DNA from 2 places in the Brevibacterium sp. R8603A2 genome. Region 2 is predicted to be linked to the other one. Evidence: predicted binding sites of a transcription regulator. Region 2 holds the regulator's gene; the other holds the start of a gene.
The links. The regulator HrcA, encoded in region 2, represses chaperone genes, less so after heat shock. The targets are predictions, from matches to a motif close to TTNGCACTCGNNNNNNNCGAGTGCNAA.

Region 1: groL (chaperonin GroEL) is a predicted target of HrcA. The motif match lies at 1,152-1,178, and genes of this name have one in related genera.

What each region holds. Positions count from the first base shown of each region.
Region 1 covers NZ_JALLGN010000001.1:299,046-302,455, reverse strand. The annotation lists gene MTQ12_RS01345 (LytR C-terminal domain-containing protein) at 1-541, shown strand, start outside; gene MTQ12_RS01340 (cold-shock protein) at 844-1,047, shown strand; gene groL (chaperonin GroEL) at 1,322-2,947, shown strand; gene MTQ12_RS01330 (DUF1707 domain-containing protein) at 3,051-3,410, opposite strand, start outside.
Region 2 covers NZ_JALLGN010000011.1:112,282-115,691, reverse strand. The annotation lists gene dnaJ (molecular chaperone DnaJ) at 1-1,084, opposite strand, end outside; gene hrcA (heat-inducible transcriptional repressor HrcA) at 1,099-2,109, opposite strand; gene MTQ12_RS11865 (DUF3097 family protein) at 2,256-3,125, shown strand; gene MTQ12_RS11860 (DUF4870 domain-containing protein) at 3,274-3,410, shown strand, end outside.

The DNA of each region.
Region 1 (3,410 bases), on a different contig from region 2:
CAGGAAGGGCGCGCATCGGCGCGACGGCGGCCCTACCTCGCAGGCCGGGGCGCTCGCGCTCATCGCGATCCTCGCGATCGCCGCGCTGCTCCTCGTGTTCGGTGCGATCAACATCATCCGCACCTCGGCCGGCGACCCGGAGGAGAAGATCGCCGAGCCCACCGCTACCGCCGAGCCCACGAGCGAGGAAACGACTGAGGAGCCCTCCGTCGACATCGACGCGGTGGAGAAGACGGCCGCGGTCGCCGTCCTCAACGCCTCGGGCGTGTCCGGCGCGGGCTCCGCTTTCGGCGAGGCCGCCGAGGGCGCCGGCTGGACCGTGGCGCAGGTCGGCAACCACACGACGGCGGACACCGTGTCCTCGATCCACTACTCCGATCCGGAGTTCGAGGCCGAGGCGCAGGCGCTCGCCGAGCTGCTCGGGGTCACCGATGTCGAGGAGTCCGAGGAGTTCACGGACGACATCACCGTCGTCGTCTGCTCGGACATCGCGAACGATCCGCCGACTGCCGATGGGGCCGCGGAGGACCCCGGCGCCTGAGCCGCGGATCCCCGCGCTCATAGCCCTGACCTGGGCCGACTCCGTCCGTTTCGCGGCAAGCCCGCTTGTCCTGAAGTGGGTCCGGATGCGGCGGTTCTCCGAATGTTCATCAAGGCGGCTTGTGTTCCTCCGGGTGCGCGTCTAGGATGGGGAGCAGTCAACTGAGGCCCGTCGTGGCTTCCGGTAGAAGTTTTCAGCCGCGTGCACAGCACCGGCGGTGAATGAAGTATCGGCGTCATCTCGAAGTTTCAGGGGCTGATTCAATGCGCATCACGCGCGCTCACAGCTGTTTTGGAGAAATAATGGCGCAAGGTACTGTCAAGTGGTTCAATGCCGAAAAGGGATACGGTTTCATCACCGTTGACGGCAGCGAGCAGGACGTCTTCGTCCACTGGTCCGCGATCCAGATGGACGGATACCGTTCGCTGGAAGAGGGCCAGCAGGTCGAGTTCGAGGTCGGCCAGGGCGACAAGGGTCCGCAGGCGGAGTCCGTGACTCTGGCCTGATCGGCCGACAGACGGTGAACCGGGGGTTTCGACCTCCGGTTTTCTGTTGCCCCGGTGCGGTTCCCTCCCGGCGCACGCTGCCGGGAGGGAACCGCACCGGGGCATTTGCACTCGGTGGGGGAGAGTGCTAAATCTAGTACTGGTGTGACTCGGCTCCGCGAAGAGGGCCCAGCGCCGCTGTGGAAGGGAATCAGCGGAGCGAAGCCCGGCCGTCGCGGGCGCTGCGGAGACGAGATCGACAATCCACCCCGTTACAGGGAGGACCCCAGCCACTATGGCAAAGCTCATTGCATTCGACGAAGAAGCACGTCGCGGACTCGAGACCGGGCTCAACACCCTGGCCGATGCCGTCAAGGTCACGCTCGGACCGCGCGGTCGCAACGTCGTGCTCGAAAAGAAGTGGGGAGCGCCGACCATCACGAATGACGGCGTCTCCATCGCCAAGGAGATCGAGCTCGAGGACCCGTACGAGAAGATCGGTGCGGAACTCGTCAAGGAAGTCGCCAAGAAGACCGATGATGTCGCCGGCGACGGCACCACCACCGCCACGGTGCTCGCCCAGGCGCTCGTCCGCGAGGGCCTGCGCAACGTCGCGGCCGGTGCCGATCCGCTCAGCCTCAAGCGCGGCATCGAGAAGGCTGTCGCCGCGGTGACGGAGAAGCTCCTCGAGTCCGCGGTCGACGTGGACTCCAAGGAGCAGATCGCTGCGACCGCCGGCATCTCCGCCGGTGATCCCGCGATCGGCGAGCTCATCGCCGAGGCGATCGACAAGGTCGGCAAGGAGGGCGTCGTCACCGTCGAGGAGTCGAACACCTTCGGCCTCGAGCTCGAGCTCACCGAGGGCATGCGCTTCGACAAGGGCTACATCTCCGGCTACTTCGTCACCGACACGGAGCGCCAGGAGACGGTGCTCGAGGACCCCTACATCCTCATCGTCAACTCGAAGGTCTCGAACGTCAAGGATCTCCTCCCCGTCCTCGAGAAGGTGCAGCAGTCGGGCAAGCCGCTGGTCATCATCGCCGAGGACGTCGAGGGCGAGGCCCTGGCGGTGCTCGTGGTCAACAAGATCCGCGGCACCTTCAAGTCCGTCGCCGTCAAGGCCCCGGGATTCGGCGACCGCCGCAAGGCGCAGCTCGCCGACATCGCGATCCTCACCGGCGGACAGGTCATCGCCGAGGAGGTCGGCCTCAAGCTCGAGAACGCCACCCTCGACCTGCTGGGCACCGCCCGCAAGGTCGTCGTCACCAAGGACGAGACCACCATCGTCGAAGGTGCGGGCGACTCGGACGAGATCGCCGGCCGCGTGGCCCAGATCCGCGCCGAGATCGAGAACTCGGACTCCGACTACGACCGCGAGAAGCTGCAGGAGCGCCTGGCCAAGCTGGCCGGCGGCGTCGCAGTCATCAAGGCCGGAGCCGCGACCGAGGTCGAGCTCAAGGAGCGCAAGCACCGCATCGAGGACGCCGTGCGCAACGCGAAGGCGGCCGTCGAGGAGGGCATCGTCGCCGGTGGCGGCGTGGCCCTCATCCAGGCGGGCAAGACCGCGTTCGAGACCCTCGAGCTGACCGGCGACGAGGCGACCGGTGCGCAGATCGTCAAGGTCGCCATCGACGCCCCGCTCAAGCAGATCGCCACGAACGCCGGCCTCGAGCCGGGCGTGGTGGCCGAGAAGGTGCGCCACCTCGAGCCCGGTCACGGACTCAACGCGGCCACCGGTGAGTACGAGGACCTGCTCGCCGCAGGCATCAACGACCCGGTCAAGGTGACGCGCTCCGCGCTGGAGAACGCCGCCTCGATCGCCGGGCTGTTCCTCACCACCGAGGCCGTCGTCGCCGACAAGCCGGAGCCCGCTCCGGCGATGCCGGGAGCCGACGGCGGCATGGGCGGCATGGACTTCTGATCCAGCACGCACAGCAGCGCTGACTCCGGTCGGCACGGGGGCGAGGTCGCACGCGACCTCGCCCCCACTGCATTCATCGGTGCGGTACCTGCACCGGCCGCGCTCACTCGAGCCGGCGGTCGATCTCCCGGCGGCGCGCGCGGCGGTCGGCGCGGGTGGAGCGCGGCTCGTAGCGGAACGCGCTCGGGTTCGATTCGATCTCGGCCTGCGCACGGGGATCGCCCAGCCGGGCGCGCGCCCGGGTGGTGAGCATCTCCCGCCGCCTGCGGATGATCGAGCTCCGCGAGGACACGGTGGTGATGACGCTGATCCCGGTGCCGAGGATGACGAAGGCCGGCCAGAAGAAGATCAGACTGCCGGCGACGAAGCACGTCACCGCCCAGATGAGCACGGTGATGAGGGACGGGGTGGCCGCTCCGACGATCGCCTTCCGCACGTCCTCCCGGTACAGCTCGACCGCCGC
Region 2 (3,410 bases):
AGCGGCTCTTCGACTGCTCGCCGACGATCGCCTCGGGCTCGACCTCGTCGCGCGCCTCGGCGAGCTGCTCGAGCAGCTCCCGCTGCCGGGCGTCGAGCTTGTTCGGCGTCTGCACGACGACGGTGACGAGCATGTCCCCGCGCGAGGAGTGCCGCAGGCGGGTGGCCCCGAGACCGGGCAGGCGCTTGACGGTGCCGGACTGGAGACCGGGCTCGATCTCGATCGTCTGCACGCCATCGAAGGTCTCGAGCTGGACCGCGGAGCCCAGGGCGGCAGCGGTCATCGGGACGGTGAGCATGCACCGCAGGTGGTCGCCGTCGCGGGTGAAGACCGGGTGGTCGATCACCCGGATCTCGAGGTAGAGGTCACCGGGCGGTCCCCCGCCCGGACCCACCTCGCCCTGCCCGGCGAGCTTGATGCGCACGCCGTCGGACACGCCGGCGGGGATCCGCACGGGCAGTGAGCGCTCCGCTCGGACGCGGCCGTCGCCGCCGCAGCTCGTGCACGGGTCGGTGATGCGGGTGCCGTAGCCGCCGCAGTTGTTGCAGGTCTGGTTGGTGACCATCTGGCCGAGCAGGGTGCGGGTCATCTGCTGAATGCTGCCGGTGCCGTGGCACAGCGAGCAGGTCTCCGCCGAGGTGCCCGGCCGGGCACCGTCGCCGTCGCAGGTCCCGCACACCTCGGCGGTGACGATCTCGACGGTCTCGGTGTCGCCGAAGACGGCCGTCTCGAGGTCGATCTCGACCTCGATGAGCGCGTCCTTGCCGCGCCGCTGCCGGGAGGCCGGCTGCGTGCGCCCTGCCCCGCCCATGCCGCCGCCGAAGAACGTCTCGAACAGGTCGGAGAAGCCGCCGAAGTCGCCGCCCCCGAATCCCTGCCCGGAGCCGGAGCCGCCGAGGTCGTAGTTCTGCCGCTTGTTCGGATCCGAGAGGATCTCGTAGGCGACGGCGACCTCCTTGAACTCGGCCTCGTGCCCCGGGTTGACGTCGGGGTGGAGCTTCCGGGCGAGCCTCCGGTAGGCCTTCTTGATCTCGTCGGGGGTGGCGTCGCGGTCGACGCCCAGGGTTGCGTAATGATCGCTCACTCAGAGTCCTTTGCTTATTCCGAGAGGATGACGGAGACGTACTTGGCGACGGCGCGCACGGCGGCCATCGTGGTCGGGTAGTCCATGCGGGTGGGGCCGAGGACGGCGAGCTTCGCCTCGGAGTCGTCGGTGCCGTAGCCGGTGGCCACGACCGAGGTGCTCGCGAAGGACTCGACCGGGTTCTCCCGGCCGATCCGCACGCTCACGCGCCCGGTCTCCGCGACCATCGAGGTCAGCAGCTTGAGGAGCACGACCTGCTCCTCGAAGGCCTCGAGCAGGGGGCCGATGTGCGCTCCGAGGTCCCGCCCGGAGCGGGCGAGGTTCGCGGTGCCGGCCATGACGAGCCGGTCCTGCCGGGTCGAGCGGGCGAGATCGGTGACGACCTCGCTGATCGCGGCGGCGACGTCCCGCAGCCCCGGCGGCACGCTCACCGTGTCGCAGGCCGCCGCGACCCGGTCGAGCCGGGTGCGGTGGAGGACCTCGTTGAACGCATCGCGCAGCAGGGCGATGTCGGTCTCGCCGAGCGGCATCCCGGAGTCGACGATCCGCTGCTCGACCTGCCCGGAGTCGGTGATGAGGACGACGAGCAGGCGGTGCGGGGCGATGTCGACGAGCTCGAGGTGGCGCACCTGGGAGGTCGTGGCCATGGGGTACTGGACGACGGCGACCTGGTGCGTGAGCGAGGCGAGGAGGCGGACCGTGCGGTCGAGCATGTCGTCGATGTCGACGGGGCGCTCGATGATCCGCGCGATCGCCCGCTTCTCCGCCGCGGACAGCGGCTTGACCTCGTCGAGCCGGTCGACGAACATCCGATAGCCCTTGTCGGTGGGGATGCGCCCGGCCGAGGTGTGCGGCTGCGCGATGAGCCCCTCCTGCTCGAGGGCGACCATGTCGTTGCGGATCGTCGCCGAGGACACCTCGAGGCCGTGGCGCTCGACGAGCGCCTTGGATCCGACGGGCTCGTTCGTCGCGACGTAGTCCTCGACGATGGCCCGCAGCACGCGGGCGCGGCGGCCGTCATTCATCGCGCTCCCCCCCCTGTCCGGCTCCCGTTCGACTGCTCGGTTCTTCGGCTCTCGACTGTCTGGCACTCCACATGTTCGAGTGCCAATCCTACGCCTGTGGGCGGGTGAGTCCCAAAACCCGGGTGCGGGCGACCTACAGTGGCCTGATGACCTATTCCGACCCCTACGGCCGTGATGTGCTCTCCGCCTCCTCCCCCCGCTCCCGGCGCCGTCCGGAGTCCAACGAGGTGCCCGTCGCCCCGGGCCTCGTCGTCGAGGATGCAGAGAGCGGCTGGGTGGGCGCGATCGTCGGCTTCGAGAAGACGAGCGCCGGCCACGTCGTCCACCTCGAGGACCGGCGCGGGCGCACGCGCCCGTTCCCGCTCGGCCCGGGCTACCTCATCGACGGCTCCCCCGTGCGCCTCGTCCGCCCTGTCCCGCGCACCCGGGCTCCCGGCCGCACCGCCTCGGGCTCGGTGGCCGTGCCCGAGGCGCGCGCCCGGGTGGCCCGGGGCTCGCGGATCTGGGTCGAGGGCAAGCACGACGCGGAGCTCGTGGAGAAGATCTGGGGCGACGACCTGCGGGTCGAGGGGGTCGTCGTCGAACCGCTCGGCGGGCTCGACGACGTGGCCGACCGGCTCGTCGAGTTCGGTCCCGATGCCGCGCACCGGGTCGGCGTCCTCGCCGACCACCTCGTGGCCGGCTCGAAGGAGATGCGGATCGCCGAGGCGGTGACCCGGGATCCGCGCTACGCCGGTGTCGTGCACTTCATCGGCCACCCCTACGTCGACATCTGGCAGGCCGTCCACCCGGCCGTCGTCGGGATCGCCGCGTGGCCCGAGGTGCCGCGCGGGGAGGACTGGAAGACCGGGGTGCTCCGCCGCATCGGCTGGCCGGCCTCGGACCACCGGGACGTCGCGCGCGCCTGGCAGCGGATCCTGCGCTCGGTGAGCACGATCGCCGACGTCGACCCCGCGCTCTCCGGTCGGGTCGAGGAGCTCATCGACTTCGTCACGGTCGAGCCCGGAGCGCACTGAGGGGTTCTCGCAGGCTGCTCCCACACCCGTGCGCGGACCGCGGTGTGGCCGAATCGGAACACCCGGAGAATGCGCCGGGCGGCCCGGTGGCATAGCGTAGGGACGTATCGCATCCGTGCGCGCCGCTTCGGAAAGGAAGTCCCCCAGCATGTCGCAGCAGCCCTACGGCCAGGATCCCGGCCGTCCCATGCCCCCCACCTACACCTCCGGCCAGCAGCAGCCCTACGGCTCGCAGCCGCAGGGCGGAGCGGCCTACGGATCACAGCCCCAGCAGCCGTACGGCTC